2 regions of the Brevibacillus jepli genome follow, and region 1 is predicted to be linked to the other one. Evidence: predicted binding sites of a transcription regulator. Region 1 holds the regulator's gene; the other holds the start of a gene.
The links. The regulator LexA, encoded in region 1, represses DNA repair genes until DNA is damaged. The targets are predictions, from matches to a motif close to CGAACATATGTTCG.

Region 1 (16,557 bases):
GTTTCTTTTTCCGCAATCAGCTTCACGTAGCCTTCGCCTGCATTTACAGACAGAGCACGACCGTTTGCAGCGAACGGGAAACGACCTACGACATAATCGATGCCTTTTTCTTTCGCTTCTTTCTCATTGATTCCTACGCTTGCGATTTCTGGATCGCAGAATACAACCGCTGGAATCGCCTTGTAGTCCACTTCTGCCGGATGTCCAGCAATCGCCTCGGCTGCAACCTTACCTTCGTAGGAAGCTTTGTGAGCCAATGCAGGACCAGCTACGATATCCCCGATTGCGTACACGTTAGGAATGTTCGTGCGGCCTTGCTTGTCAACTACGATCAAGCCACGGTCAGTTACGTTCATGCCGATATCGCGGATACCGAGTTCATCCGTATTTGGACGGCGGCCAACAGTAACGAGTACGTATTCCGCCTCGATTTTTTGTTGCTCGCCTTTTACTTCTGCAGTCACGATCACGCCGTTGTCTGTCTCTTCCATTCCTTGTGCCAATGCTTTTGTATGGATGGTAACGTCGAGCTTTTTCAGCTTGCGTTCTACCAAACGAGGCATATCTGGCTCAAATCCTGGCAAGATTTGATCGGAACCTTCCAAAATGGTTACTTTTGTACCAAACTTCGCGAATACGGTACCGAGCTCGATACCGATATATCCGCCGCCGATTACCACGAGGCTCTTCGGCAGCTCAGTCAAGGACAGCGCTTCTGTAGAGGACATTACGCGCTTGCCAAACGGGAATGCAGGCAACTCGATTGGACGCGAACCAGTTGCAATGATGCAATGCTGGAAGCGATAACGGTTGACATCATAACCGTGGAACACGCGTACTTCATTTTCACTTACGAACAGTGCTTCACCAGGGATTACCTGGATTTTGTTGCCTTTGAAGAGGGAGCCTACGCCACCAGTCAATTGCTTAACGATACCGCTCTTCCACTCTTGAACTTTGGCAAAATCCACTTTTACGTTTTCCATGGTAATTCCCATGGATTCTGTATGTTGTGTATGCTCATACGTGTGTGCAGCGTGGATCATTGCTTTGGAAGGGATGCAACCTACGTTCAGGCACACGCCACCCAACTCACCTTTTTCCACGACAGCTACTGTTTTGCCCATTTGAGCGGCACGAATCGCCGCAACATATCCACCTGGGCCTGCACCGATTACGAGCACGTCTACTTCTGTAGTAAATTCACCTACTACCATTGTCTCTTATCCCTCCATGACGAGCAGCGTTGGGTTTTCCAGGAGCTGCTTCACGTAGTTGACGAAACGCTGTGCAGGTTCGCCATCAACCAAGCGGTGGTCAAAGCTCAAGGACAGGTGCAACATTTGACCAACCACGATTTCTCCGTTTTTCACAACTGGCTTTTCGCTAATGCGGCCAACACCCAGAATAGCTACTTCTGGATAGTTAATGATTGGCGTGAAGAACATACCGCCAGCAGAACCGATGTTTGTGATGCTGAAAGTAGAACCTTTCAATTCATCTGCTGTTGCTTTGCGGTCACGTGCTTTTTTCGCCAGTTCGCCGATTTCGCCTGCGATTTGGAAGATGGATTTGCTGTCAGCAGATTTTACAACTGGAACAAGCAAGCCCTCTTCTGTCGAGGCAGCGATACCGATGTTGTAGTACTTTTTAAAGATGATTTCTTGTTTCTCATCGTCGATAGAAGCGTTGAGTTCTGGGAATTTCTTCAGACCAGCTACAACTGCTTTCACGATCATAGGCAAGTAAGTCAGCTTCACACCGCGCTCTTCAGCAAGTGGCTTCGCCTCTTTACGCATCGCAACAAGCGCTGTAACATCCACTTCGTCGAAGATCGTAACGTGTGGTGCTGTGTAAGCGGATTTCACCATTGCCTTCGCAATTGCTTTACGCATGCCTTTCAGCGGAACGCGCTCTTCCAGCTCGCCAGCTTGAGGTGCGTGGTGGACAGTTGGAGCCGCTGCTGCTTGTGCTACGCCTGTAGCTGCTGCTGCAGGAGCCTCAGCTGCTACTGGAGCTGCCACTGCTTGTGCAGTTGGCGCTGCTGCTCCGCCAGATACGAAGCGATCTACGTCATCACGTGTGATGCGACCCAATTTGCCTGTACCTGGTACATTCGCCAATTGAACGCCTTTTTCACGAGCGTATTTGCGAACGGAAGGTGTAGCCAGCACGTGTTTACGATCAATAGGTGCCGCTACTGCTGTTGCAGTTGCTTGTGCCATTGGCGTTTCCAGTGCTTGGTTCGCATTTGCGCTCACTTGGGAACCGATGTCGCAGCCTGGCTCCATTTTTTCTGCAGCTTCAGGCGCTGGTGCCGCTTCAGCAGCGTGGGAATCGCCATGACCATGGTCTGGCAGGTTCGGAATTTCACCTTCTACGTCAAACTCGATCAGTGGATCGCCGACTACGGAAACCGTACCCTCGGTTACTTTCAGGTCGATAACTTTCCCTTTAACAGGCGACGGTACTTCTACAACCGCCTTGTCATTTTGTACTTCCATGATGACTTGGTCTTCTTCTACGGAATCTCCGGGCTGTACGTGCCATTTGACGATTTCGCCTTCATGGATACCCTCGCCGAGCTCCGGGAGTCTGAATGTAAAACGACTCACAGTATCTCCTCCTTATAACACTTCGCCATAGTAGTAACCCTATATTTCCCAAAAGAAGGCGGAAAGCTTTCAACTTTTCCGCCATTATGTCCATTTCTCAATTAAAAATCGAGGACTTGAGTCAGACCATCTACTACGCGTTTTACGTCAGGCAGCCATACATCTTCTGCTTGTGCAAACGGGTAAACGGTATCTGGTGCTGTAATACGCAGCACTGGTGCTTCGAGGTGCAGGATCGCACGCTCGTTGATTTGCGTGATGATTTCTGCAGCTACACCAGATGTTTTTTGTGCTTCTTGTACTACGATCGCACGGTTTGTTTTCTTCACAGAAGCTACGATGGTATCGATATCGAGTGGGCTGATGGTGCGCAGGTCGATTACTTCTACTTTTGCTCCACGCGCTTTCTCGATTTCTTCTGCTGCTTTCAGGCTGGTATGCACCATTGCACCATAGGTGATGATGGTAACATCGCTACCTTCTTTTACAACATTTGCTTTGCCAAGCGGAATGGTGTACTCGCCTTCTGGAACTTCTTGACGGAAGGAACGGTACAGCTTCATGTGCTCCAGGAATACAACTGGATCGTTGTCGCGGATTGCGGAGATCAACAGTCCTTTTGCATCGTACGGGTTGGAAGGGATAACCACTTTCAGTCCCGGAGTTTGCATCATCAAGCCTTCCAAAGAGTCAGCATGCAGCTCAGGCGTTTTTACACCGCCACCAAATGGGGAACGGAATGTAATTGGGCTCGTGAAGCGACCGCCGGAACGGTAGCGCATACGAGTAGATTGGGATGCAATCGCATCGAAGGTTTCAAAAACAAATCCGAAGAACTGAATTTCTGCTACTGGACGGAAGCCATTGATGGAAAGACCAACAGCCAAACCGCCAATTCCGGACTCAGCGAGTGGCGTATCGAATACGCGTTGCTCACCGAACTCAGCTTGCAGACCTTCTGTTGCACGGAATACCCCGCCGTTGTTACCTACGTCTTCACCGAAGACAAGTACGGTTTCATCGCGCTTCAATTCTACGCGCATTGCATCCGTAATGGCTTGAACCATTGTCATTTGTGCCATGGCTTATTTCGACTCCTTCGCCAGGAATTCTGCCTTTTGCTCTTCGAGTGCAGGTGGCAGTGTCTCAAACATTACATCGATCAGTTCGCTAACTTTCATTTTCGGAGTTTCGTCCGCTTTTTTGATCGCGTCAGCTACTGCTGCTTTTGCTTCTTCAATTACAGCCTCTTCGTCTTTTTCGTTCCAAAGGCCTTTTGCTTCAAGGAACTTGCGGAAGCGGATCAATGGATCGCGCAGTTCCCACTCGCTTTGCTCTTCACCTGTACGGTAACGAGTTGGGTCGTCACCAGCCATGGTATGAGGACCATAACGATAAGTCATTGCTTCGATCAAAGTCGCACCTTCGCCGTTTACACCGCGCTCTTTTGCTTGTTGAACCGCGTAGTAAACTGCGAGAATATCCATACCGTCAACGCGTTCGCTAGCAATACCAGCAGAAACTGCTTTGATTGCGATGTTTTCAGAAGCCGTTTGTTTTTCGAACGGCAGAGAGATCGCATAACCGTTGTTTTGGGAGAAGAAGATGACAGGCAGCTTGTATACCCCTGCAAAGTTCATACCCTCGTAGAAGTCACCTTGGGAGGTTGCACCGTCACCAAAGTAGTTGATCGCAACTTTCTTTTCACCGCGCAGCTTGTAGCCCATTGCAACACCTGTTGCTTGTGTACATTGAGCCGCGATGATGATTTGTGGCATCAATACATTAACACCTTCAGGGATTTTTCCACCCTCGATGTGTCCACGGGAGTACAAGAATGCTTTGTGCATAGGGTAACCATGCCATACCATTTGTGGAATATCACGGTAGCTAGGCAGGATAAAGTCTTCTTTGGAAAGAGCAGCCTCGGAACCGATCATGCTTGCTTCTTGACCAGCTACTGGTGCATAGAAGCCCAAACGGCCTTGGCGGTTCAAGCTGATTGCGCGTTGGTCCCATACACGGGTAAATACCATTTTACGCATCAGTTCACGCAATTCATCATCGGAGAGCTTAGGCATCAAGTCAGGACGAACAACCGTACCATCCGGGGCAAGAATTTGCAGCGGGGCGTTGTTCTCTGTTTGTTCAACAGCAGTGGATACGCTCATCACATTCACCTCGTCACTAGAATAAGGGGCTTCCATTTCTCGGCCTGCCTTCTGCCACTATCATTTGAGCACACGCTCGATAGGCGGAGAAAGCAATTCACGTCGGAAGTAACCCTGATAAAATACAGAAGAAATTTGCAAAGTGCAAGAAAGGGCTTACAGCGCCGTTTGCAACACCCTGTTATACTGCAGATAAAATACCTGTTTAACGTGTTATAGTATTGATATTACAGGGTTTATTTCCTCTCTGTTATCATTTACTATATAAGCTGTATCAGTTTTTTTCAAGGCTTAGTTTTTCAATTGAGCAAACAGGGAGTGTGAATCGATGTCTGACTATGTAAAGCGAACAATTGTAAAAGAAGAAGTGCCCAGCATCTACGTGGACACTCCCCGCTCGGTCAAAGTATACTTACCGCCGGGGTACAATGAGCTTCTTTCTTACCCTGTTGTTTATTGCCAAGATGGGAACGATTTTTTTACGATGGGGCGAATGGCGACCATTTCCAATCAATTGATTCTGGAAGAGGGCATCGAGCCATACATCGTCGTCGGTGTCTCTGTGGATCGAAACAAGCGCACGAGTGAGTATTCCCCATCCGGCTCGAGAAACGCAGCCTATCTGCGCTTTTTCACGGAAGAGCTGTTACCTTACATCGAGGAGCGTTATCCTGTACGACGCGATCCTGGTTCACGTGTACTGGCTGGAGACTCCTTAGGTGGAACAGTTTCTTTGCATCTCGCTCTGGAAAACCCGGAGATGTTCCCCCAAGTACTCGCTTTGTCCGGAGCGTTTTTCCAAACGACGCTCGATCCACTCCTGAACCAATCTAGCCTATCCTGGCTGCGAATCTGGATGGTCGTTGGTCTCGATGAAACAGCTGTTGAAACGAGTGCAGGTACCTTTGACTTTGTTCATTGGAATCGCAGTGCGAAACAGATTCTTGAGGACAAACAAGCGACATTGTCCTATCGAGAAAAACCAGGGAACCACGTCTGGGGATTGTGGCAAAAAGAATTGCCTGACGCCTTGCGCTACTTCTTCCCTCCTCCTCGTCTGTAAGCATTACGAGCCATTAATTTCTTTGATGTCCTCGTACCCGTAGTACCGGCCATCCACCAGGAAGATGCCTTGGTGGTTGGCTTTTTCGATTTCGCCAGCAACCTGATTCGCATCGTTTAGAACGATGTTGACAATTTTACTCTCGTCACGCTTCATTTGATTGAGAATACGTTCTCGGTCTTTGGCTGAGATCATATCTATCCCTCTTTTCCCCTATGTTGGATAGCTATAGTATTTCATTGGGGGGGCTGAATTACACACAACAGCCTCAAGCGAAATCGAACCAAAAAAAGCCTTGCCGCTCTCCAATTTCTTGGGCTCGGCAAGGCTTATTACGCTTATTCATTTATCGTTCGATTGTCGTATATTTAAAATCTCTGCCTCCAAATGGATTGATCAGAAAGCCTTTTACTTTGTCATTTTGAATATATGGTCTTGCTCCATAATAAACGGGAGCGATCGGCATTTCTTCCATTAAGATTGTTTCTGCCTCACGCATGATCGCGTTTCGCTTCGTCAGGTCTTGTTCCAAATAGCTCTGGATGATTAGCTCGCGGTATCTGTTGTTTTCCCAAGCAGCGTCGTTCGTCCCCACTGTTTTGTCCTTAAAGATTTCCAGGAAATTGATGGGGTCGTTAAAATCCGCTCCCCAATTTCGATAAGCAAACTGATAGTTTTTGGAGCGCTTGTTTTGTAAAAATACTTTTTCCTCCAAGCCACTTATCTTAACATCGACACCCAGGTTTCTTTTCCATTGATCCTGAAGGGCTTCAGCCAGTTTTTTCTGACGATCATCACCAGAGCCATACGTGTATGTCACTTCAGGCATAGTGGATAGCCCCAGCTCCTTTAACCCTTCATCCAATAGCTGCTTGGCTTTGCCCAGATCTTCCTGAAAATAGTCATTTTCACTGAGCTGCATGGAGGGCGGTACCCATGCGAATGCCGCCGGAACGCCTGTCTGTACAATTCCGTCTACGAGCGGCTGCCGTTGGATCGAATACGAGAATGCTTGTCGAATCTTTTTGTTCGTAAAAGGTGGCTTCGTCGTATTGAAGGTGACAGCAACTGTATTCGGATACGGAGCAAGCACGATCTTGCCTTCATTTTGCAAAGCAGGGATCACATCTACTGGCAGCACATAAGTCGGGTGTCCTCCCCAATCCAAATCTCCAGAATCAAACAAAGCTTGCGCCGTATTCGTATCGGTAATCATGCTCCAGACGATCTTATCGAGCTTGACGGCGTCTTTGTCATGATACTTGTCGTTCTTCACGAGAATCAGCTTGTTTTTATGCTCCCATAGCTCCATTTTGAACGGGCCATTCCCCACGTAGTTTTCAGGAGAGGCTGCCCAATCCGGATGTGCCTCCAACGTCTTTTTATGCAAAGGATATAGTGTCGGAAAAGCTGTCAGCTCGTAAAAAAACGGGGCTGGTGAATTGAGTTTGACCTCAAGTGTATAGTCATCGAGCGCTTTGACACCTACGTCCGCATGTGTGCCTTTGCCTGTATTAAATTCCTCTGCTCCTTTTATGAAATAAAGCATGTATGCATATTCGGAAGCTGTTTTCGGGTCCAGATTTCTTTTCCACGCGAACTCAAAATCATGGGCAGTTACTGGGTCGCCGTTGCTCCAAAGCGCATTCGTTTTCAACTTGAAGTTGTACGTCAGCAAGTCCTCAGATACCGTGTAGCTGTCAGCGATGGCGTTGGCGATTTTTCCATCCGGACCATAGCGAGTCAACCCTTCAAAACAGGCGGTAATGACATCGAAGGAAGTCCCATCAGATGCGAGTCCAGGGTCTGCTGTTGGAGGCTCTCCACCGTCTGCATTCCAATTCAATACCATCTCTTCCCCTGTTGGCTGTGCTGGCTGAGATACCTGATCATTCGGCTGGTTCTTTGCTGCTGGTTCACTTGTACTGCATCCCGTTAAAACTTGAAGCAGCAAGAAACAGCTCAAAATGAAGCTCATCCTCTTTCTCACATAGACCATCCCCCTTGACTCGATCTGATTCAATGCTCAAGCGTGTACTATCGCTTTATCACACTACCATGATAACGCAAGTGGGCACGAAACAAATCAGACGGTATGGCGAAAAACGGTGAATGGATTGGATTGTATTTTGTACAAATTGTCTAATTATTTTAAATATTATACACAAGCACAAAAAAGCCAGTCCTCTCTGTGACTGGCAACAATCATCATGCAAGATGACAAAAGTAGATGGAAACTATTACACCGTATGTATCAATTGTTCAACTGTTTTCAAAACGAGCTTGATCTGTTCCTCGCTAATGTGTCGATGTGTCGTAAAGCGAATGACATATTCATCGAAATCAACGGCGAGTACTCCTTTTTCCTCTAAGCATTCCAAGAAGGCTACTGCCGTTTGACCGATTGAATCCGTATTTACCAGCACGATATTCGTCTCTACTTGCTCTACCTGAAGCGATAGCTGGCGCAAGCCTTCTGCCAATTGCTTTGCCCGTTCATGGTCTTCTGCCAGTCGCTCCGTCATTTGCGTCAACGCGATGATTCCGGGTGCTGCCAAATACCCTGCTTGGCGCAACCCTCCTCCTAATTTTTTTCTCCACCATCTCGCTTCTTCTATAAATGCACGATCGCCAGCCAGAATAGAACCTACTGGCGCACTCAGTCCTTTGGACAAACATATCTGCACGGTATCAGCGAAGCAGGTAATCTCACTGACTGCAACACTTTGGGCCACAGCGGCATTAAAGAGGCGGGCTCCATCCAAATGAACAGGAACACCATGTTTTTGGGCTACGTCATAGATATTCTTCATTTGTCCGACTGTGATTACCGCCCCGCCAGCGCGATTATGCGTATTTTCGAGACAGATCAGTTTTGTGCGAGGAAAATGAATATTATTGCCGCGGATCGCCCTCTCTACGTCTTCTGCACGCATAGCACCGCGCTCTCCAACCAGGGTCCGGGTCTGCACACCTGCCAATGCCGACATAGCCCCGCCTTCATAGTAAAAAATATGCGAATCTGCTTCTGCAATCACTTCATCGCCGTTTACACAATGTGTCAGAACAGCGACTTGATTGCCCTGCGTACCGCTTGTGACAAACAAAGCTGCTTCCTTCCCGAGTATTTCTGCTGCGATCGATTCCAAACGGTTAACAGTCGGGTCCTCTCGGTAAACATCATCTCCAACCTCCGCTTCCGCCATCGCACGAAGCATTTCTTCGGTTGGCTTCGTAACCGTATCGCTGCGCAAATCGATTTTCATAAATGACACTCCTTTCACCCAGATGCATCTCTCATTCCCTGTCGTAACACTTTCAACATTGCATCCTGAATTCCCTCTTGCTAAGATGGAGGGGACACTTACATACAGTTAGGGGATTTGACCTGTGAAACTAAAAATCACGCGTAATGCTGCCAAGCAATTGACGACTATCATCGAACAAGAAGAAGACAAAGACCTGAAACTTCGCGTATATATTACACACTCTCACGGTGATCATGCGCACTACGGCCTCGCTCTGGACAAGCCGACAGAAGAAGATGAAGTGATTGCTACAGACAAAGAGATCGATGTGATCGTGAAGAAAGACGAGCCATTGCTGGACGGTGTTATCATCGATTACCTCTTCTTGCCACAAGAAGGCTTTGTCATTACCAACCCTTCTAAAGGTAACACAGGTGACCACTAAGCTTGATACAGATAAACCCTCTGCCTTCTTGACTGGCAGAGGGTTTTCTTTTCGTTTGGAGTCTTTATTCGTCAACAGCTCTGGTATACAGTTCTGCCGGTAAATCTATTAACAACGGAGAACACGCTTCATCCATCTGTGCCATAACAAGTCGATGGACAGGTCGAGTCATGGCTACATACAAAAGCTTTGCGTCCCATTCATTGTTTTGATAGGCCTCTACATCGAGCAAGATGACCACATCAAACTGCAATCCTTTTGTTAAAAAGGCAGGCATGACAGTTACGCCACCCGGGAATTGGTTATCCTTGCTGCCTAGAAGTGTCAGATCTGCAATTTTGTCTTGCAAGCCCTTATGCGCCTTTTTACTCGCTTGAATCGTTTTCGCAACGATCGCGATCGTTTTGAAGCCTTCCTTCTGGTAGGCAGCCACTCGCGAAGAGACGTCCTCCCACAGCTGTGCTCGTGAACTCGCCGTTACCATAACAGGCTTGTCACCATGTCGCAAAACCGGTTTTGCCAATACGGTCTCTGGCAATTCGATTTGTCGTAAAACCTCATTGGCACAACGCATTATTTCAATCGTCGAACGATAGCTTTGCGACAGCGTGTAATAGGAAGGAAACATTTGAGCAAAGATCCCCTTCGTCAACTCCTCCCACGCATGAATGCCCCTGTAGCTATGAATACCTTGCGCGATATCTCCGACGATCGTTAGCGAGTTTCGCTTGGTTGCCAATGCAATGACGGCGATTTCTAGTGCACTCAAATCTTGCGCCTCATCTACGACCGTATGATCAAAATGCTCTGCTTTATTCATTCCCTCGACAATATGTTGTAAATATAACAATGGCGCAATATCTTCCGGCTCTAGTCTTTCCTCTGCAAACAACACAGCGCTTGACTGACTCACATCACGAACGACCTCATCTGATACATCAGCAGGTACGAGCTTGCGCAGCAATTCCTCATCAGCCATCAACTCTCGATAAGCTGCGAAGATTTCCAGGCGCGGGAACTGCGTCAAATACGTGTCCAGAATTTGCTCCAGCATTTTCTCGAATTTGTACAAGCCTTCTTTGTCCAGATCGACTTTTCGCTCGCGCAAATGGGAAAACAGCTGTTTGTTCATTTCTTGTTTCAAATGCTTACGAAGTGCTTCCACCCGCCGATGATACGGCATATTTGCGAATTGCTCCAGGAAGCATTGGCGAATAAAATCACTCGGGATCGAAAAGACTTGCTTCGTTTTGTTGTATAAAAAGCTGAGCTTCTTAAAAGGTATTCTTGTTTCGACGATATGACGGATGTATTGCTCCAACGCCTCCCGACAGGCGAGTGAGCCTTTGAAGCGGAGCCTGTTTCGCATGATTTCCTGCTGACGCTCATCCTGTCCGTCTTCAAAAAATAATTGGAGAGGTTTATCCGGACTCGTGATTCTCCATCCTTTTGGCAAAAGAGGCTTCACGAGCCGCGCCGCCCAATCCACAAAGGTAGACTGTTGTACATCATCGACCCCCAGCTCAGGCAAAACCTCTGAGATGTAAGTAAGAAACATCCGGTTCGGCGCAAACACCATGAACTTTTTGGACATCATGGAATCCTGATAGTTGTAGATCAAATAGGAAAGCCGATGCAGGGCAATTGTCGTTTTTCCGCTCCCCGCTACTCCTTGCACGACGATTGGCCGTTCTTTTTCCGCCCGGATTATATCATTTTGCTCAGATTGGATTGTAGCGACAATGTCCTTGAGTCTGCTATCGTTTGCCTGATTCAGATTTGCTGCCAAGAATTCATCGATGAAGCCCTCTTGTAAAAACTCGTCAGGATGCCCCATTTCACGGTTAATGGTCTCTTTTACCGCTCCATCATAGATACCGACGATTTTTCCATCTTCTATGGCAAAATTCCGCTTTAATCGAACCTCACCACGTACGATCTCTCGTCCCATCCGGTAAAACGCGTCTTTGCTCTCACCGGAATAATATAGGCTGGCAATGGGCGCACGCCAATCCACGACGACTGAATCAAACGTATCGCTTCGCACAATCCCTCGTTTTCCGATATAAACCTGATCCAACTCATAGATTTCATCTTTCATGAAATCCACTCTGCCGAAATATGGCTTCTCTCTGCCCTGATCTTCCAGGTAGCGTAAATCTTTCGCCTTTTTATAGTTCACGACTTGCTTTACATAGTCATCTGTTGCCTCTCGAATTTCCTCACGCAGCTGTGCAATTTCTTCGTCAATCGACGCAACTGTTTCTTCCAGCTTTTTTTGTTCTACCTCATAATCACGATGCTGTGTACTCACATCCATTCCCCCCTCACATCGATCACCATTGCCTTGCCAGCCATATTCCAGCTGCACAAGAAAGGAGACTAACTCCTAAGCTAAGTAATGCGTACATAGTGCCACGCAGTAATTGACCTTCTCCCCAGAAGGAAACAACCTCCAGTGAAAAACTTGAGAAAGTCGTAAATCCTCCCATGACTCCCGTAGCAAAAAGAAGGTAGAGAGCAGGCGACAAAAAGCCCCGCTCTTTCCCAACCACGAACAAAATGCCGATGATCAAGGACCCAGACACATTGGCGACCCATGTTCCCCATGGCCAACCTGGCTGATTGGCAGCCAACGATAACAGGTAGCGCCCGAGAGAACCAACCGCTCCTCCTACCGCCACAGCTATCCACGCCATCTCTTACCCTCCCCACGATATCAGCTGTTCTCGTTATGTATGTCACAGAAAAAGACACCCTAGCGTCAAGCGAGGATGTCTGTCGTATCAGTAATTGTTATCTTACTGTTTTGGCTTATTTTCTTCAAGGTCTTCCACATACCGGATAGAATCTAAATTTGCTCTCAAAGAAAGCTTAACGGCGTCAATGTACTTTTGGCGCAACGTTTTTTGCTCAAGCTTCTCTTCCTCGGTCAAACCTTCTTCGCGAGATTTTTTGACCAATTCGTTAATGCGTTTAATTTCTGCGTCAGATACCACTGCTGGTTTCCTCCCACTCTGTAGTAGTGCCGCTTCATTATACCACATTCGAATGATCCCGCAAGACGACCGAACACTTACTGAGTATCGGGAATGAAGAGAGTCTGACCTGGGTAAATCTTGTTGCTATCCATATCGTTCGCATCTTTAATCGCTACGATGTAGTCACGCACATCCATATTTTGATCCGCTTTGTGGCGAACGGCAATCGTCCATAGACTATCGCCGGAGCGAACCGTCACTTCTTTGCCTTGTGGTGCCTCCATTGCGGAAGAAGCAAACACTAGTTCGGTCAATAAGTAAAAAAAGAGAGTGAATGTAATAAGAAACAAGAGAGCTTGTCCTCTCGTGATACCAAAACGAACGCGACGCTCTTCTTTTTTCTCGAAACGATTACGTACTGTCAATGAATTCATGATAATGGCCCCCTCACAAACATACGTTCTGTTATCTTGTACCCTCATAATAAATGAGAACATATGTTCATGTCAATAAATAATCGAACTTATGTTTGTCGAACGCAAGATCCCATGGTATAATATAGGAAAATATGTTCGAGAAATCAGAGGTGTCTTTCTATGTCAAAATTATCGAGTAGACAACAAGCCATCATCGAGTTCATTCGAAAGGAAGTTCGTGATAAAGGATATCCACCCTCTGTGCGGGAAATCGGAGAAGCTGTCGGACTAGCTTCCAGCTCAACCGTACATGGACATTTGGCACGATTAGAGAAAAAAGGCCTCATTCGCAGAGACCCTACCAAACCTCGCGCCATCGAATTGCTTTCAGATGAAGATCGGTTTCAAGACAATTTCGAAGACTCTGTCGTACGTGTGCCTGTAATCGGGAAAGTAACTGCTGGACAGCCGATCACTGCTATTGAGGATGTAGAGGAATACTTCCCGCTTCCAGATAATATCGTGACTTCTGACAAGGTCTATATGCTGCGCGTCTCTGGAAATAGTATGATTGATGCCGGGATTCTCGACGGCGACTACGTAATCGTTCGCCAACAGCACGTAGCGAACAATGGTGACATCGTTGTAGCCATGACCGAAGAAGACGAAGCGACTGTCAAAAGATTTTTCAAAGAGAAGAACCACTTCCGACTCCAACCGGAAAATGCAACGATGGAACCGATCATCTTGGAGCATGTATCCATTCTCGGAAAAGTCATCGGTGTCTATCGACTCATTCACTAGTTTCCACACATAAAAAAGGACAGCCTCGGCTGTCCTTTTCGTTTTCTATTTGATAGGCTATCTGGCGATAAAAAACCAGACAATCATCGCCACTTGTAGAATTACTTTTACGACCGCACTGCCCAAAAATCCGATCAGTGAGCCCACACCTGCTTTTACTGCTCGCTCCATCGTCTGCTTCTGCACCATCAGCTCTACTAGCACAACGAATACGAACGGCAAGATCAGCATACCAAACGGCGGAAACACGAATATCCCGAGTACAATACCGACAGCAGCCGCAATGGACGACCACTTGGACCCCCCGTACCTTTTCACGAAGTACATATTCGTCAATAAGTCAGCACCATAAAGCAGAATACTTAGAACGACCATTCCCCACCAAAATGATGCTGGCAATCCCGCTCCGGGATCGGCAATGAAAAAGTGATAGAGCAAGAAGCCCACCCACAGTAAAATCGTATCAGGTAGAACGGGTAAAAATATCCCGGCGATACTCAAAAGAAACAATAGCACAACTACGATCCACAAAAATATTTCCATCCACGACACTCCCTTCATTTAGGTATACGAGTGATCATTGATTTCGTTGCGCACTTATTCACTTTTGTCTAAACTATTTTAAAAGAAAGCAGAAACGGAGGTAGCTTCATGAGAAATTGGCATGACCTCTCTTACTTGCGCCACGGAACGATCCGTCAAAAATCAGCCTGGAAAGCGATCCAGGAGACTCGCATCATGGAAGTTCTTTCTCCGTACCGCCCTGTTCTTGCTGGCACCATTCCATTGGACATTGATGTTCTCCAAAGCGACCTGGACATCATTTGCGAGAGTCATGATCTGGAACAGTTTGAACAGAATGCATGTAAAGCTTTTGGCTCCTTGCATGGCTTTGAAGTAACCCATATAAACGTAAAAGATATAGCCACGTGCGTCATCCAGTTTTTCGCGGCTGACTTTTGGTTTGAATTATTTGCTCAACCGGTTGCCGTCGAGAAGCAAAATGCCTATCGACATATGGATATGGAAGCACGGTTGCTAGCGATAGGTGGACAGGAAGCCTATCAACAAATCAGGGCTCTCAAGCAAAGCGGCATCAAAACAGAACCCGCGTTTGCCGAGTACTTTCATATTCCGGGTGACGATCCTTATGAGGCATTGTTACAATTGGAGTCGTTAACAGAACAGGAATTACGCCAAAAGGTTCAGCTCCTCCTGAATCGTTAATCCATCAACAAAGACCCGACCTCTACTTCTTGAATGCAGGAAGGGTCATCATTTTTGGGACTGCCCACTTTCGTAGTTACCGGATAAACGCTCATCTCGCTGGATTCATAGGGGGTAAAGAGGGATTGTAGCTCCAGTTGATCATACTTCTCTCGATCAAGCCATAAGTCTTCGTCCTGTTTCTTTAAAATGACTGGCATTCGCTCGTGAATGTTTTCCATGATTTCATTCGCCTGTGTCGTCACAATCGTGCACGTATGTACTTTTTCTCCCTTTTGATTCATCCACGTATCATACAATCCGGCAAAAGCGAATGGTTCCCCCGTTTTCAGTATGATCCTCATGGGCTGCTTTCCTGTGATTGAATTCATCCATTCATAAAAGCTGTCAGCAGGTAGGATGCACCGTTTCTTGACGAAAAGCTGTTTGAACGCGGGCTTCTCATTTAACGTCTCGCAACGAGCATTGATCATTTTGTAGCTGCTCTTCTCATCTGCTGCCCACGACGGCACCAATCCCCACTTCAACTGACCAATCCGACGCTTGCCGCGATCAGCAATAATCGCTGGAACCAGCTGGCCCGGCGCAATATTGTACCGTGGTTCCATCTCAAACGGGATGACTTCGATCTGGAACCGTTCCTTCCATTTTTCCAAATTCGTTACGAGTGTAAAACGTCCGCACATACGATTCACCTCACAACCTTCCCCTGCTAGACTTATTACTTTTGTCTTCTCTCTTACTCTTTCACACGGGTAGGCATTTAAAACCTTTCACGCATGGGAATCTTGTTCAAATAAAACAATCACATCCTCCTCTTCTACATAACAAAAGAAGACCACTAGAAGAATTACTTCTCAGGGTCAAATTTCTTGTTGTTATGAAAAGACCTAACCCGTACAGAATAGATATCGGTTACAAACATGAAATTACGCCAACTGTCTATGATTTTCTATAAAAACTGTAAATAACTAATCTCAATCTGGCATTCCGATTTCTGTCTTTATATTTTGTTTGATTTTTCTGAATTTATAAGCGAGAAAAATGGCTCTTGTGAAAAGATCGATGGCTATCGAGATCCATACGCCTGCAATTCCCATTTGAAAATGAATTCCTAACAAGTAAACACCTATGACGCGAATCACCCACATGCCGATGGCCGTGCTGTACATTGGGCTTTTCGTATCTCCAGCTCCTTGCAAGGCCCCCGCTAACACTACTGCCACAGCTAAAGCTGGTTGGGCAAATGCATCGATACGCAAGGCCGTCACCACCATATCAATTGCATTTTGATCTGAGGTAAACCAACTGGCTAACCACGGTGAGAATAGAAACATCAACAGCCCAATGATTGACATGAGTACGACCGCTATCCAGGTGGTAAGCATTCCGTATTGGTAGGCATCTTCTCTGCGGTTGGCTCCCAAGCTCTGTCCCACAAGTGTTGTTGCCGCGACAGCTAATCCATAGCCGGGCATGTAAGAAAAACTCTCGATTGTACCAGCTATCGTATGAGCCGCGTACGTATCGGTGCCCATTCGGACAATCAGGCCAAAGTACAGGACTTGACCAAGACGCATAATGATT
Region 2 (16,557 bases), on a different contig from region 1:
TTTCAATGTGTTCTCGATGCGCACTACGCATTTGTTGCAAGACATACCTTCTACGTTCAATGTGATATTAGTCATTATCAATCTCTCCTTAACATTTATGGTTGTATAGTAAGGCGGACAAAGCCGCTTGTTACTGTTATTACAGCTTCACTCTTTGCAATCTCAGTGCGTTGAGTACAACGGATACGGAGCTGAAAGCCATTGCGGCTCCGGCCAGCCATGGAGCGAGGAAGCCGATTGCGGCAATCGGGATGCCCAGAGTGTTGTAGGCCAATGCCCAGAACAGATTTTGTTTGATGTTGCGGATGGTGAGTTTGCTCATCTCGATGGCGTCTGCAACACTGGTCAGTTCGCCGCGCATCAGGGTAATATCTGCTGCTTCCATGGCTACATCTGTACCTGTACCGATCGCCATGCCAACGTCAGCTGTAGCGAGTGCTGGCGCATCGTTGATACCATCGCCGACCATCGCGACTTTTTTGCCTTGTGCTTGCAGCTTTTTCACTTCTGCGGCTTTGCCTTCAGGCAGGACTTCTGCGATGACGTGATCGATTCCTGCTTCACGGGCAATGGCCTCGGCAGTTTGACGGTTGTCACCGGTCATCATGATGACGGTCAGTCCCATAGCCTTCATGCGCTCGACAGCTTTCTTGGAGGTCGGTTTAATTGTATCTGCTACGGCAATCAATCCAGCGAGCTTGCCTTCGACGACTGCGAGCATCGCCGTTTTACCGGAGCGCTCCAGTGCCAGCATGGTATCAGACACGGATTGGTACGAAATTTGATGTTTTTCCAGCAAGCGGCGGGTACCGACGAGTACTTCCTTACCAGCGACGGTAGCCCGGATACCGAAACCAGGAATGGCTTCAAACGAATCTGTATTCGTCAAGGTGATTCCTTTATCAGCAATACCGCGAACGATAGCTTGAGCCAATGGGTGCTCGGAATTTTTCTCAGCAGCACCTACCAAAGCGAGCAGCTCTTGCTCTTCGATATCAATTGCCATGACGTCTGTCAGTTCAGGCTCACCTTTGGTTACTGTTCCTGTTTTGTCGAGGACAATCGTATCCAGATGGTGAGCAGTCTCGAGATGCTCCCCGCCTTTGAACAGGATGCCCAGCTCAGCTGCGCGTCCAGAGCCCGCCATGATCGAGGTCGGCGTAGCCAAACCGAGGGCGCATGGGCAAGCGATTACGAGTACGGCAATTGCTTTTTCCAGAGCCTCACCGAAGTTGCCAGGTATTACGAAGAAGTACCAGATCAAGAAAGTAAGAATGGCAATCCCTACTACGATTGGGACAAAAATCCCGGAGATGCTGTCAGCTACGCGTTGAATCGGTGCTTTTGTTCCTTGTGCTTCTTCTACTACTTTAATGATTTGCGCCAGAGCCGTTTCTTTTCCGACTTTGGTTGCCTGGACCTTCAAGAAACCGTTTTTGTTCAAGGTGGCGCCGATGACGGTATCGCCTGCGGCTTTATCCACCGGAATACTTTCACCAGTCAGCATGGATTCATCAACTGCGGACTGTCCTTCCATTACGATGCCATCGACAGGTACTTTGTCGCCCGGTTTCACGTGGACGATGTCGCCCAGTCTCACTTCTTCTACAGGAATGGTCATTTCTTCGCCATTGCGTACAACTACGGCTGTTTTGGCTTGCAAGCCCATCAGTTTGCGGATCGCTTCCGAAGAGCGTCCCTTCGCCTTCATCTCAAACAGTTTCCCCAACACGATCAACGTGATCAGTACCGCACTGGTCTCAAAGTACAGCTCCAGCATATGGCCGCCATGACCACCGATGGAGTCAATCGCGACCCACAGGCTGTAAAAGTAAGCAGCCGAGGTACCGAGAGCGACCAGCACATCCATGTTGGCACTCTTGTTGCGAAGCGCTTTGAAAGCTCCTACATAAAACTGTGCTCCGATGATGAATTGTACCGGTGTTGCCAACGCGAGCTGTACCCACGGATTCATCAAGATTTCAGGCAGCCAGATAAACGATGTGAAGGAAAAGTGGCTTACCATCGACCAGAGCAGCGGGAGCGACAGAATCGCGGATATCCAGAACTTGCGGGTCTGACGTTTGATCTCCTCTTGTCGGCGATCTACTTTTTCCTCTTCTTTTCCTTCTTCCTTGCGAGTCGCCTGATACCCCAGCTTCTCTACCTTTTGAATGATGTCAGTCACACTGACCTGCCCTGAATCGTACTCGACAGTGGCTGTTTCCATCGCCAGGTTCACATTCGCCTTCAGAACTCCATCCATTTTGTTCAAGCCTTTTTCAATTCGCGTGGAGCAAGCCGCACATGTCATTCCAGAGATGTTTAGCTCCACCTTGTCAGTGACGACGCCATAGCCGAGCGATTCAATTTTGGAGCGGATATCGTCGATGTTCGTTTTCGTTGGATCGAACACGACTGTGGATTTTTCCAATGCCAGATTGACGTTGGCGGTCTCCACTCCCTCCATTTTTCCCAAACCTTTTTCGATGCGCAGTGCGCAAGCTGCGCAAGTCATCCCTGAGATTGCAACTGTTGCCTCCGCTGTTTTGGTACTCATTTTAATCCCTCCACATACCCTTGAGGGGTATATTTTATCGTATCGTTTCCCTTACGTTGTTTCCTGTTCACACCCTTACTATACAATACCCCCTCAGGGTATATCAAGTACTTTTTTCAATTTTTTTCTAAATGGGCTTTACGTGTTGAAAACATAGGGAAAAATGATGGGTGGTCCTCTAACTTTAGTGCCGGGACGAAGCACTGCCACATGTTTTCCAGTCGCCTTTTTCCTCCCTTCGCTCGGGCGGTCTCCTTCCAAACATATGGCAGTACTTCTTAACAGCGAAGTGTTCGCCATGCTTTTACACCGTTTTGCAGGTTAACACAAGCGGCATTACGTCCAAGATATCTTTTGGGAATCGTCTTTTCCTCACTTGAACCGACTTTCACGATGTTAACACAGCTGCACAGGAAGAAGTGCATTTCCAGTCCTAGCGCCTCTGGAGCCCGACCCAGCGTAGGAATGAATGGCGGGGGTTTTCAGCCTCAACCTCTGCGAATCCATCTTCGAAACTCTACTTTTGAGGCGCTCCCGACATTTATTCCGGAGCGGACAGTCCAATCCCTCAGCGGGGCGTAGGCCGAAGCGTAGACGGAAATGCGCTTCTTCCTCCCCCACTACAGCAACTCAAAAAACAAAAAATCCCCCAGATTAACTGGGGGCAATTGGTCGATCTTCGATCTCTCTTATTTACCTTGATTCGCTTCTTTCTGATAAGCAGCCGCAATTTTCGCTGCTACTTCCGCATTGTGTTTCACCAGTGCGATGTTCGTTGCCAAGCTCTTGCCTTCTGTCAGCTTTTTCACTTTATCGAGCATGAAAGGCGTTACCTGTTTACCAGCAATGTTGTTTTCTTTTGCTTCTGCGAGAGCTTTCAGGATTACAGCCTCGATTTCCTGGTGGTTGAGTGCATCGGATTCTGGTACTGGATTCGCGATAATCATACCGCCTTTGAGGCCCAGATCCCATTTGGTGTTCATCATCTTACCTACTTCTTCTGGTGTATCGATACGCATGTCTACGCCAAAGCCGCTTTCGCGAGCGAAGAAGGATGGGAACTCATCTGTGCGGTAGCCAACAACTGGTACACCTTGTGTTTCCAAATATTCGAGTGTGCGGCCGATATCGAGGATGGATTTCGCACCTGCACATACTACCGCTACATCTGTTTGCGCCAGTTCAGTCAGGTCAGCGGATACGTCCCAAGTGATTTCGCCTTCACGGTGTACCCCGCCGATACCGCCAGTTGCAAACATGTGGATGCCAGCCATCTCAGCTGCGATCATGGTTGCCGCTACTGTAGTCGCACCGATTTTACCGCTAGCCAAAATGTAAGCGAAGTCGCGACGGCTTACTTTTGCTACATTCTTGTTCGTCGCAAACTCTTCCAGCTCGCTGTCAGTCAAACCGATTTTGATTTTGCCGTCCATGATTCCGATCGTAGCTGGTACGGCACCGTTGTCGCGAATGATTTGTTCTACTTCTTTTGCCATCTCAATGTTTTGCGGATATGGCATACCGTGCGAAATAATCGTCGTCTCCAGGGCAACTACTGGCAGGTTGTTCTCCAGTGCGTGGCGTACTTCCTCAGTAAAGGTCAAATATTGTTTCATGTCTTATCGCTCCTTTTCGAATTGTTCTACGGCCAGTTCCAATTGTTCTGCTTTTAATAGAGGAGATACGGATTGCTCTGTTTGCAATGTCAAGGCTGATGCTGCCAATCCCAAGCGGCACGCTCTCTGGAAAGACTCTCCGTTTACAATGCCATACAAGAGTCCCGACGCGAACGCATCTCCCGCACCTGTTACATCTACTACTTCCGTTGGATACGGAGCCATATGCTCCTCAACATCCTCGGACTGATAATAAATTCCTTCTTCACCCAAGGTCACGATGACGTGCTTAACGCCTCGTTCCCTGATCTTGCGGCAAGCCTCGGCGCATTCTTCGATCGTGGTGATCTTCATGCCAGCCATCAGCTCGGCTTCTTCGCGATTTGGCAAAATCGCTTCTACTCCGTCCAATTGCTGTGGGAGCTTCTTTGCTTTAATTGAAGAGACCGGGTCAACGAAGAGCAGGATGTTTTCCTCCCGACAACGTTCGATGATGTAGGCCAGGCAGTCCGCCGGAATGTTTGTATCGATGAAAACCACGTGGGCTGCTGCAATGTGCGACCATTTCTCCGCGAACATCTCCGGTGTGAGAGCATCGTAAATATCCATATTCGCCAAGGAAACAACCATTTCGCCATCGATATCGAGAAGCGCTGTATACGTTCCCGTCCGCTGCGTAGGCAGTCGCCACACTTGGCTGATATGCACCCCATGCTTTTTCGTCTCCTGCAAAAGCCAATCGCCTTCCTTGTCCTCACCAATGCTAGTAATGAGCGACGTATTGCAGCCAAGACGTCCGAGGTTCTCCGCGATATTTCGTGCCACCCCTCCACACGATTCCATAATCGTTACCGGATTGGATGAGTGTAGGCGCACCTGTTGCTTGCCGCGTGCTTTACGGTCCAGGTTGGCCCCGCCGATACAAGCAATCATTCCTTCATCACGAAGCACATAAGCCCGTCCTTTGATTTCTCCACGTTTGGTCAGCTGCGCGATGTAGCCAGCTACCGCTGAACGTGAGATACCAATCAGATCGGCCAGCTCCTGTTGCGAGATAAAAGGATTTTGCCGGATGTGATGAAGGATCTGCATGTCTTTTTCCACGGTCATCCTCCTTTCTTCTGTTTCGCTTTCACAGCTCGTTTACAAACAAAAGTTTATCATAAAGACATTTGTTTTGCATAGACCTGTTTTCATTATTATTTTTCTCATCTCAAATTGACAAATCTGCATACGACCTGTAGGATTATCTTAAATTAAAGATATCGAAGTTTCGATGAATAGGAGGGTCCATATGTCTGACAAACCACTGCGGAATGATCCCCTCGATCTTTTTGTAGTATTATCGAGGTCATACAACTGGGTTACCGCTCACTCCAATCGTCACATTCGCCAGCATGGCCTGAATCCAACCGAGTTCGGAGTCTTAGAGGTATTATTTCATAAAGGTCCTCAACCATTGCAGCAAATTGGCGAAAAAATATTGATCTCCAGCGGAAACATCACATACGTTGTGGACAAGCTTGAGAAGAAGCAATTGCTCATTCGCAAGCCCTGTTCGGCAGATCGTCGCGTGATTTATGCGGAGCTGACGGAAAAAGGACACCAATTTTTGTCTGAAATCTTCCCTCCTCATCAGCTGGCAATCGAAAAAGCGATGGAGGGACTCACACCAGAAGAACAGCGTCAGGCAATCGAGTTGCTAAAAAAGTTGGGACGCACTGCTCAGGCTACTTATTAGATGAGCAGTCCCCTCTCTCCACCACAATCGTTTTAAAAAAGTGTTGACAAAAGATCTTAAACATAATAATCTTAAAATCAAGATTTACACATTAAAAGTTAGTGACTTACTAAATGGAAGGGGAATAAAATTATCATGAGTAAAGTACTTTTTATTAAAGCAAACGACCGCCCAGTTGAGCAGGCTACAAGTGTAAAGCTGTACGAAGCTTTCACGAAGACATACAGAGAGACACATCCAAACGATGAAATCGCTGAATTGGATCTGTTTGCAGAAAACCTCCCTTACTATGGCAATGACTTGCTCACTGCTATGTGGAAAGCTGGAAACGGCTACGAGCTGACTGCTGATGAGCAAAAAGGAACTGAACTGGTTAACAAATACCTGAACCAATTCGCAGACGCTGACAAAGTTGTTATCGCATTCCCAATGTGGAACTTCTCGGCTCCTGCAGTATTGCACACGTATGTAGATTACCTCTCTCAAGCAGGTAAAACATTCAAGTACACTGCTGAAGGTCCAGTTGGTCTGATGGGTGACAAAAAAGTAGCTCTGTTGAGCGCACGTGGTGGCGTTTATTCCGAAGGCCCAATGGCTGAAATCGAAATGGCTAATAAATACATGCGCACTGTGCTCGGTTTCTGGGGCATCAGCAATGTAACAGAAGTGATCGTAGAAGGTCACAACCAATTCCAAGACAAAGCAGCTGAGCTCGTTGCAGCTGGTGTAGAAAAAGCAGCAAAACTGGCGGAATCCTTCTAAGGCCCGCCAGCCTTTTTGGACAAATATCTCAAAATAAAGATATATTAATTAAAAATAATTAAGGAGAGATGAAAAGTGTTGGATACTGGATTGCTGTTAATTCGTTTGGTCATCGGTTTGACGTTTGCAGGGCATGGTGCTCAGAAGCTGTTTGGTTGGTTTGGCGGTTATGGTTTGAAAGGAACTGGCGGCTGGCTGGAGTCTATCGGAGTTAAACCTGGCGTCGCTATGGCTTTTGTCGCTGGCTTGGCTGAGCTCGTCGGTGGTCTCATGTTTGCGGCAGGTGTAGGTATTTGGGCAAGCTCTATTTTGCTCGCATTCACAATGCTGGTTGCCATTCTGAAGGTACACGGTCAAAATGGATATTGGGTCACGCAAAACGGATTTGAATACAACCTGACCTTAATCGCAGTCGTTATCGGTGTGGCTTTGATTGGTCCAGGAGCATACGTTTTGTTTTAATCGGTGATCCCTCAATACCCGTAAGCCAGCAATCGTACTAGAGGGAGGTAACACCAGATGGAAATCCGCGTCTACACACAGAACGAGCAAGCAAAAGGACATTTTGGCGACGGTGAAATCGTAGAGAGCAAACCAATTGGCTTCCCACATGAAGGCTCCGTTGTAAAACGGGTAGGACCACTTTTTTATTGGGCATGGGCAAAATCACTGAAGACATTTGAAATCCCGTTACACCCCCACTCCGGCTTTGAGATTTTGTCTTACGTCCTCACCGGGACAGTCGGTCATCGGGATACACTCGGGAACCTTCAGGAAGTATCGACAGGCGGCGCGCAGATCATGCAAACCGGCTCTGGTGCGTACCATGCAGAAGAACTCGGCAAGGATACGGAAATGTTTCAAATCTGGTTTGAACCGCATCTCGCGCAAACAACGAAACAGCCACCGACCTACAATCAGTATGATCACGAAGCGTTTCCGTATGAGGATGTAGATGGTGTACGGGTAAAACACATCGTTGGACCGTCTGCGCCCATTCAGCTAGTAACAGATTCCATGATGAGCGATATCACGATTCCGGCAGGAGCATCATATGCACATGAGCTACCCTCTGGCTATTCTCACGCTGTCGTCATTGTCGAAGGGACTGGGAGCGTTGCAGAGAAAGCAGTCGTCAGCGAAAATCTGATGCCAGCAAGCACAGGTGACTTTGTCGTCCTCTCCGCTGAGGAAAACAGCACAGCCATCTACCAAGCAACATCCGATGCCCCCCTCCGTCTGGTGTTGATTCAAGTACCGACTGAAGTGGATTATCCGCTCTATCGTAAATAATTGATTCTTCCAACTGCCCTTATTCAATCATCCCAACCAGGCCGTCACATTTTTGTGACGGTCTTTTTCGTATAAACTCCGCCTCCACATGGGACATTAACGAGGAAATCGTTAACAATTTTTGGGGCCGATCAGAAAGGAAGTTGAACGTGGAAGATATCGTTATGACCAGAGCCATTTTTGGGACGACCATGGCCTTTCATATTATTTTTGCGACTTTAGGCGTTGGCCTCCCACTCATGATCTTGCTTGTGGAGCTTCTTTTTTGGCGGACGCGTGACCGCGATTACGAGATCATGGCCAAACGCTGGACAAAAGCCCAGGCGATCTTGCTTGGTGTTGCCATCCCCTCTGGAACAATTGCTGGTGTCCAGCTTTCCTTGTTATGGCCCGGGTTCATGGAGATCGTCGGCAGGGTAATTTCGCTGCCTTTTCAGATCGAAATATTCGCTTTCTTCGTGGAAGCCTTATTTATGTCCATCTACGTCTACGCCGCGCACCGTCTCTCCCGCAACATGCGTCTATTGAGCTTATTCATGGTACTGCTCGGTGCGACGGCCTCCGCGATCCTGATTACGAATGTCCACGCATTTGAAGGGACTCCTACTGGCTTTCGGATGGTCGATGGGCAGATCGTGGACGTAGACCCATGGAAAGCCTTTTTCAACCCCAGCTTTATTGTGACAGCAGGCCATGTGACGGTCTCTGCTTATATGACAGGAGCATTTATCGTCGCTGGCGTTGCAGCGTGGAAGATGCTACGCGCAGACAAAGGCAGTCGCGTTTATTTGTACCATCAAAAAGCACTCTTGGCCGGATTAATTGTAGGCGGCACCTTCTCCCTTTTAACCGCATTGAACGGACATGAATCCGCGCAGCTTTTGCATAAATACCAGCCGGAAAAGCTAGCCGCTGCCGAAGGGTTGTTTGAAACACAAGCATACGCCCCACTCGCGATTGGCGGCTTTACCGATCGCGAGACAAAAGAAGTCAAATACGCGATCGAAATTCCATGGGCGCTCAGCTTCCTTGCAGCCAATCGCTTTGACGAGGTCGTCGTCGGTCTTGATGATTTTCCAGAGGAGCTGTGGCCCCCGCTCTACGTCCATACCCTTTTTAACGGGATGGTGATTATCGGCAGCTTGCTGATCTTCGTTGGCTTTATCGGTTTCGCTTGGAAAAAGATGCTGAAACGCTCTCAGTTTCCTCGCTGGGTTCTCTGGGTATTTGTCGCGAGTGGACCGCTCGCCTTGTTAGGCATTGAATTCGGCTGGATTTTTGCTTGCACGGGACGACAGCCATGGGTGGTGTATCGTGTGATGAAAACAGCAGACGCCGCTACCCAAGCCGCAGGCATCTCTACGCTCTTCTGGATATTCCTCTCGGTGTACGTGTTTTTTGCGGTCGTCACCCTGCTCGTATTCCGCAGTTATTTTGGCCGCCATCCTTTGGAGCTCGATCCGCAGGAACAGCCAAAAATAGATGGAGGAACGGCATGACCGACACCATTATTGCCATTACGCTGCTCTGGATTTTTGTCGTCATCTATTCCGTCGCTGCCTCCTTCGACTTCGGTGCCGGATTCTGGTCGATGATCTACTTAAATCGTGAAAAAACCAAGGCAACCCAAATCGCCAATCGCTACCTCTCTCCCTCCTGGGAGGTCGTGAACGTCTTTATCGTATTGATCGTCGTAGCGCTCGTAACGTTTTTTCCTGGTGCGACCTACACGCTTGGGAGCCTGCTGCTGGTTCCCGGATGTCTCGTGGTGTTATTGATGCTGATTCGCAGTACGTTTATGGTGTTTTCGCACCTGATTTACAAGTATGACAAGATGCTCAGCATCGTCTCCGGCATCACCGGGATATTGGTTCCGGCTCTGTTAATCAGTGTACTTCCCGTGACCCAGGGCGGGTTCTCGCGGATGATCAATGGTGTGGAGTATCTCGACTGGGGACTGTTTATTACCAGCCCCCACGTCTATTCCTACATCGGCCTTGCCGTCAGCAGCACGCTCTTCCTCTCGTCTCTATTGCTCGCAGACTACTCCTTCGTCGCAGGTGAAAAGCAGGCCTTCGCCGTCTATCGCCGGGATGCCGTGCTTCTGGGTCCGATCACGTTGCTTGCGGCATTGGTCACCGTACTCACCATGCAAATGGAGGCGAAATGGCTGTACGACCGCATTCTCGACTATCTACCCTGGCTCATTGCATCTGCGGTCTGCTTTTTCATCAGCTATATCGCCCTCTTGCTGCCCCAGGACCGTCGATACTTCGGCATCCATCTGCCGCGAATCGCTGTCATTGTCGCCACGACACAATACTTGCTCGCCAGCTATGCGTACGGTGCGGCACGACTGCCTTACATCGTTTATCCCCATGTGACGATTGAGTCCAGCTTTACGCATCCTGATACGTTCCACGCCTTGTTCATTTGTTATTTGGTCGGCTTTGCCATTCTTGTTCCTGGTTTTATCTATTTCTGGCGGCTGTTCATGAAGGACGAGCAGTACGTCCGGCAAAAATGAATCCTTTTGCACGCCAAAAAACCCGCCCAGGCATTCATCAGCCCCGGCGGGTTTGGCTATGTGTTTTCTTTTCTTATACGAGCGCAGGCTTCTTCGCAAGCATCGTGCCTTCCTGTGCATAACGAACGTGCCAGGAGAATGCCTTTTCCAGTACATGCGGAGTGTGTCCACCGCGTGTGAGTGCTTCCTCGTAATACGCTCTCAATTGATCGCGGTACATCGGATGCGCACAGTTCTCGATTATTTTGATGGCTCTTTGACGCGGAGCCAAGCCTCTCAGGTCTGCCAAGCCTTGCTCGGTGACGATAATATCTACATCGTGCTCGGTATGATCCACATGGGAGGCAAAAGGTACGATGCTTGATATGTTGCCGCCCTTCGCGATCGACTTGGTAACGAAGATGCCCAGACGGGCGTTGCGGGCGAAATCACCAGAGCCGCCGATTCCGTTCATCATTCTCGTGCCCGATACGTTGGTCGAATTGACGTTGCCATAGATGTCCGCTTCAATCGCGGTATTGATTGCAATCAGACCAAGGCGGCGAATCAGCTCCGGATGGTTCGTAATTTCTTGCGGACGCAAGAGCAGCTTGTCGCGGTATTGGGCGAAGTTGTCAGTAACATGCTTCATCTTGTCAGCCGTCAGCGTGATCGAACAGCCTGAGGCAAACGAAATTTTGCCCGCATCGAGCAGATCAAACACCGCATCCTGCAATACCTCCGAGAAGACAGTCAGATCCGTGAATTCTGAATCGAGGAACCCGTTGAAAACCGCATTGGCTACCGAGCCGATTCCCGATTGCAATGGCGCGAGATTGTTCGGCAAGCGCCCCTCTTTTACCTCCTGACGCAAAAACTCGATCAGATGCGCCGCAATCTGTGCCGTTTCTTCGTCCGGTTCCACAATCGTCGATGGAGAGTCCAATTGATTCGTCAGGACAATTCCTTTTACTTTATTCGGGTCAACAGGAATCCCTGCTGTGCCCATTCGCTGATCTACGGACGTGAGCGGAATTGGTTCGCGTTCTCCTTGCATGGCTGGTGTATAAATATCATGGATGCCTTCCAGCTCCACCGATTGAGCCATGTTCAGCTCAATGATGACATGCTTGGCATTTTCCACAAAAATATTAGAGTTCCCCACGGATGTTGCCGGAATGATCATGCCCTCTTCTGTAATTGCAACCGCTTCCACAATTGCATAATCGATAGCGTCTATGGCTCCTTGGCGAATGGCTTCCGCTGTATGCGACAAATGCTGGTCGACGAACATCATGCTGCCATCGTTGATTTTTTTGCGCATGACCGGATCAGCCTGAAAAGGCAATCGCTTGTTGATGATCCCCGCTTCCGCCATCACGGCATCCACATCGGAGCCGAGTGACGCTCCTGTATATACGTTTACGCCAAAAGGCTTGTTCTCTTTTTTCGCCAGCTCAGCCAATGCGAGCGGCACGACCTTGGCATCACCAGCACGCGTGAAACCACTTAACCCGATCGTCATGCCATCCTCAATCCATCCTGCTGCTACCTCAGCTGTCACGATTTTATCTGCCAGTCGTTTATCGCGTAAGCGCTCCCACATCATTGTGACCTCCCATGCCATCTTTGTTGCTATTACACTAGCATACAGATTCTGAGCGGGCACTCGATTTCCAACAAAGCAGAATATTTACGCGTTTAGCTAGAAAAAGCGACAGCGAACCATTCTCATATGTCAAACATTTCAAAAGCCAAGCAATTGTCGAAATGAACTGGCGTATGTCTGGCTCACCGGGACTCTCGTCTTCTGCTTGTCCTTCATTTCCAACAAAAACGTGGAATGAAAATGCGGGTGAATGAAGCCAATCGACTCCATATTGACGAAATAAGACCGGTGACAGCGCACGAATCGCTCTTGCGGCAGCATGTACGCAAGCTCAGCCATGTTGTATTTGTTGGCATAAGAGCCACTTGCCGTATGCAGAAGCGTTTTCCCTTCATGGGAGCTGATGTAGACGATCTCGGTCAACGGAATCGGCAGCCAGCCGTCCTCCCCTTTTCCGATCAAAAACGATAGACGCGGCTCCGGATTAGTGAGCGGAACAGTTTGAGGCGGATAGATGGCGGTAATACAGCCCATGATCTGACCATCGCGCACCAACGGAAGCGAGAGTCCGTAGTACGGGACGCCAAAAATACGACTCTCCACCTGATGCCCCACTTTTCCCATTTCCATGAGCGCTTGATGGGTAGCCGAGCCGATAGGTACTACATCCCCTGGCGTAATTTTCAAATCAATATTGGAACTCGGCTGGTAGTACAAGTATTGTGAACCGTCAGAGATCGCGATCGATACCCCTTCTGGCACGACTTCCCCAATCATTTGCAGCACCTCTGGAACCAATCTGTCCTCCATGCTGATTCCTCCTTTCTTCTATTAAAACACACTTCCCTGCCCGCAAATCAATCCTTGTCTTTCCTCTCTATACAAGCGAATCCATCCGATTACTGCCAAGCACTGTGCTATCATGAGATTACAAAACATTCACGATTGTTTGAGTAAAGGCGGTGCAGCATGGATCACACCATTGTCTTGATTGCAAAAGGAACGGACACACTCGAATTTTTGCTAAAAGAGCTGCGGGCTTATTTCGAGCCGTATTGCAAAGTCATCGGTTATGCCAGCCATGAACACATTCCCGACTTGAGCGGAGTCGATCATGTTTTTATCACGACCAAATCTCCGGAGCTGTATACGGTCGCCCGCCAAGCCGTGGCCGATTCCGTACCCATCACAGTATTAAACCGTTTTTTTGAGCTGCGCAAAATGAAAGCATTGATGCAGATACCCCCGGGAACGACCGTCCCTGTCATGAACAATTCGCCTGTGACTGCACAGGAGGTCATTCAAAATTTACTTGAGGCGAACGTCGACCATTTGAATTACGTTCCCTTTCACCCTGGCTGTACTTTTGATGAACTCGAATTTCAGTATGCCATCATTATGAGCATTCCCGACGTACCGCTTCCTCCTCATGTGGAGGTTATCGATCTTGGTTTTCGCAAAATCAACATTCATGACCTGATTGATACGGGGCGTAAGGTAGGTGTGCCGATTGAGTGGGAGCGCGAGTACTTGTCTGCCTTCATTGCAGAAATGTCTGAGCTCGCCAAAATGCTCGGCACCTCCTACGCGGAAGTACAGAAGCTGAACAGCCAGCTACAATCTACGTTTCAGGCAGTCAAAGACCCCGTTATTGCTTGTAACGAGCAAGGTCTGATCACGTTTATGAACGATGTCGCCGTTGAGTTGTTTTGTCCGCATGCCTCCCCTATTGTCGGACAGCCCTATACGGTGTTGAAGGAACACAGCTTGCTGCAGCCCTTTTTTGAAACGGAGGATCAGGAGGATGCCCTCGTCTCTATTGATCATAGACAATTTATCGTCAGCAGTCAGAGCATCCGCCGCAGGCACGAGCATTTAGGCTTTGTTTGTACGCTAAAAGACGTGACCGAAATCCAGCGCTTGCGAACCACGCTCACTTTGCGCGGTCATACAGCGACCTACTCGTTTTCTGATATCAAAGGAAAAAGCCAACCTCTGCTCCAAGCCATCGAGCTCGGCAAAAAAATGGCGAAAAACAACCAAACGATCCTGCTTACAGGCGAAAACGGAACGGGAAAAGAGCTGTTCGCCCATGCTATTCACCAGCACTCTCTGCGCAAGAATGGACCCTTCGTGGCGATCAACTGTGCCTCTTTGCCGGAAAACCTGCTGGAGAGCGAGCTGTTCGGCTACGAAGATGGTGCCTTCACTGGAGCACGAAAGGGTGGGAAGCCCGGTCTGTTTGAGCAAGCGGACGGTGGCACGATTTTTCTCGATGAAGTCGGTGATATCTCTGGGGCCATTCAGGTCAAGCTGCTTCGCGTGCTGCAAGAAAAGCAGGTCATCCGTGTAGGCGGTACGGGCATTCTGTCTGTGGATTGCCGCATCATCGCAGCTACCAACCGCGATTTGGAGGATGCCGTTTCCCAAGGGGTTTTTCGCGAGGATCTGTTCTATCGTTTAGCTGTCCTGCCGATCCAGATTCCGGCGTTGCGTGAGCGAATCAGTGATATCCCACTCCTCATTGAGGAGCATCTGGAGCAACAAGGTATTCGCAAATCATGGTCACCAGAAGTAATGGAGTTATTCAATCGTCATGACTGGCGGGGGAATATCCGTGAACTGAAAAATGTCGTCGACTATGCCATCACGGTAAGCGAGCATCCTGTCATCGGTGTTCAGGATCTCCCCAAGCGCTTGACGGACCGCTTGTTTCAAAAGCAGCAGGCAGCTATTGTCCCGACTATAGACGACGACCGAGACTTGGATATTCTATATTGCTTGCATCATTATTACATTTCCAACAAACCGGTAGGCCGTTATCAGCTGGCGCATTCCCCTGCACTGCAATCCGTTGGCTGGACGGAGAGCGCCCTGCGGAACAAGCTAAAATCGCTGGAACAGCAAGGCTTGGTACGTTCTGGAACGACGCGGCAAGGAACCACTATCACGTTGACAGGTATCGAATTGCTACGAACACACGGGCGGATTTAACTTCCGCCCAATGAATAATAGGATGTATTAGGCTGCATAAAACCTAATAAACATTCCTAAAGCTTATGCTACCCTTTTTCCTTTCTGAAGAAAAACCACTCATACCGCTTGTTTTCACGAAATTTCGACACTTGGCACGCCCCTTGCTTGTAATAAGCAAAAAAAAGCGAGGTGACCTCATGTCTACACATCAATCGAAGCCTGCAAAGAAACGTTTTTCTGTGCCGCATACGTACGCCATCCTCTTTATTATCATCATTTTGGCAGCCCTAGCTTCCTACGTACTCCCGACGGGTGAGTTCGAACGGGTCAAGGACGAAGCCTCTGGTAAAACAGTCGTGGTTAACGGGAGCTACCATCCTGTAGAGAGTGACCCGGTCTCATTCTTTGACATGTTCAAAGCGATTCCAGAAGGGATGCAGAAAGGCTCACAAATCATTTTCTACATCTTTATTGTAAGCGGTGTATTCGGAATCATCCGCCAGACCGGAGCGATTGAGGCCGGGATCAATAAAGGTGTCCGACATCTGGAAGGTCGGGAAAAGCTACTCATTCCCGCTTCCATGTTCCTCTTCTCCATCGGTGGCTTCACCATGGGAATGGCGGAAGAAAGCATTATTTTCGTTCCGATCGGTATCGCGCTGGCTCGTGCGATGGGGTTCGATGCCGTAACGGGTACCGCGATGATTACCATGGGAGCAGCAGCGGGCTTCATGGGCGGGATGATCAATCCATTTACAGTTGGGGTCGCGCAGTCGCTCGCACAATTGCCGCTCTTCTCTGGACTCACCTTCCGTGCTGTCGTATATGTCTTCGTACTCGCCTTTGCCATCTGGTACGTCATGCGCTATGCGTATCGTGTCAAAGCAGACCCGACCAAGAGTGTGCTTTATGGCGTTGAGAACCAAGCAAGCCCTGAGCAAGCAACAGTAGACATTCCTGATTTGAATGCGCGTCACAAGCTCGTGTTCCTTGTGATGGTCTGTGGTCTCGCTTTTAACGTATACGGTGTATTCAAGTACGAATGGTTCCTGACGGAGCTCACCGCTTCCTTCCTGATCATGGGTCTGGTCGCTGGTCTCCTCGGTGGTTTGTCGGTCAATACGCTGTTTGACTCCTTTGTCGCTGGTGCGAAAGCCGTTACGTTTGGCGCGCTGATCGTCGGTTTTGCCCGCGCCATTACGGTCGTCCTGGAAGACGGAAAAATCATTGATACGATGATTAACGGTTTGACCTCGGCGATTGGTCATTTGCCAGATGCCGTAAACGTCATCGCCATGTTTGTGATTCAAGCGTTTCTTAATCTCTTCATTTCTTCTGGAAGTGGACAGGCAGCGACTACCATGCCAATCATGGTGCCGATTGCGGACTTGCTCGGCATCCAACGTCAGGTAGCAGTACTCGCCTTCCAATACGGTGATGCGGTAACCAACTCCATTATCCCGACTTCTTCTGCGTTGATGGGCTATCTGGCTG

Region 2: AB1L17_RS30105 (carbohydrate kinase) is a predicted target of LexA. The motif match lies at 5,323-5,336, and genes of this name have one in related genera.

The regions. Positions count from the first base shown of each region.
Region 1 covers NZ_JBFEFW010000001.1:314,913-331,469, reverse strand. Annotated here, with positions in the region: gene lpdA (dihydrolipoyl dehydrogenase) at 1-1,217, opposite strand, end outside; gene AB1L17_RS01660 (dihydrolipoamide acetyltransferase family protein) at 1,224-2,615, opposite strand; gene AB1L17_RS01655 (alpha-ketoacid dehydrogenase subunit beta) at 2,717-3,697, opposite strand; gene pdhA (pyruvate dehydrogenase (acetyl-transferring) E1 component subunit alpha) at 3,701-4,786, opposite strand; gene AB1L17_RS01645 (alpha/beta hydrolase) at 5,115-5,849, shown strand; gene AB1L17_RS01640 (hypothetical protein) at 5,853-6,044, opposite strand; gene AB1L17_RS01635 (peptide ABC transporter substrate-binding protein) at 6,196-7,839, opposite strand; gene ltaE (low-specificity L-threonine aldolase) at 8,090-9,115, opposite strand; gene AB1L17_RS01625 (HesB/IscA family protein) at 9,240-9,542, shown strand; gene AB1L17_RS01620 (HelD family protein) at 9,607-11,856, opposite strand; gene crcB (fluoride efflux transporter CrcB) at 11,879-12,241, opposite strand; gene AB1L17_RS01610 (DUF896 domain-containing protein) at 12,344-12,541, opposite strand; gene yneA (cell division suppressor protein YneA) at 12,619-12,957, opposite strand; gene lexA (transcriptional repressor LexA) at 13,120-13,743, shown strand; gene AB1L17_RS01595 (DUF456 domain-containing protein) at 13,801-14,286, opposite strand; gene AB1L17_RS01590 (DUF4269 domain-containing protein) at 14,395-14,970, shown strand; gene AB1L17_RS01585 (SOS response-associated peptidase) at 14,967-15,656, opposite strand; gene AB1L17_RS01580 (MATE family efflux transporter) at 15,948-16,557, opposite strand, start outside.
Region 2 covers NZ_JBFEFW010000050.1:6,231-22,787, reverse strand. Annotated here, with positions in the region: gene AB1L17_RS30120 (cation transporter) at 1-75, opposite strand, end outside; gene AB1L17_RS30115 (heavy metal translocating P-type ATPase) at 140-2,560, opposite strand; gene AB1L17_RS30110 (pseudouridine-5'-phosphate glycosidase) at 3,250-4,176, opposite strand; gene AB1L17_RS30105 (carbohydrate kinase) at 4,180-5,280, opposite strand; gene AB1L17_RS30100 (MarR family winged helix-turn-helix transcriptional regulator) at 5,471-5,917, shown strand; gene AB1L17_RS30095 (FMN-dependent NADH-azoreductase) at 6,053-6,679, shown strand; gene AB1L17_RS30090 (DoxX family protein) at 6,755-7,141, shown strand; gene AB1L17_RS30085 (pirin family protein) at 7,199-7,972, shown strand; gene AB1L17_RS30080 (cytochrome ubiquinol oxidase subunit I) at 8,137-9,471, shown strand; gene AB1L17_RS30075 (cytochrome d ubiquinol oxidase subunit II) at 9,468-10,499, shown strand; gene scpC (succinyl-CoA:acetate CoA-transferase ScpC) at 10,573-12,084, opposite strand; gene AB1L17_RS30065 (LytTR family DNA-binding domain-containing protein) at 12,226-12,897, opposite strand; gene AB1L17_RS30060 (sigma-54 interaction domain-containing protein) at 13,057-15,081, shown strand; gene AB1L17_RS30055 (YfcC family protein) at 15,261-16,557, shown strand, end outside.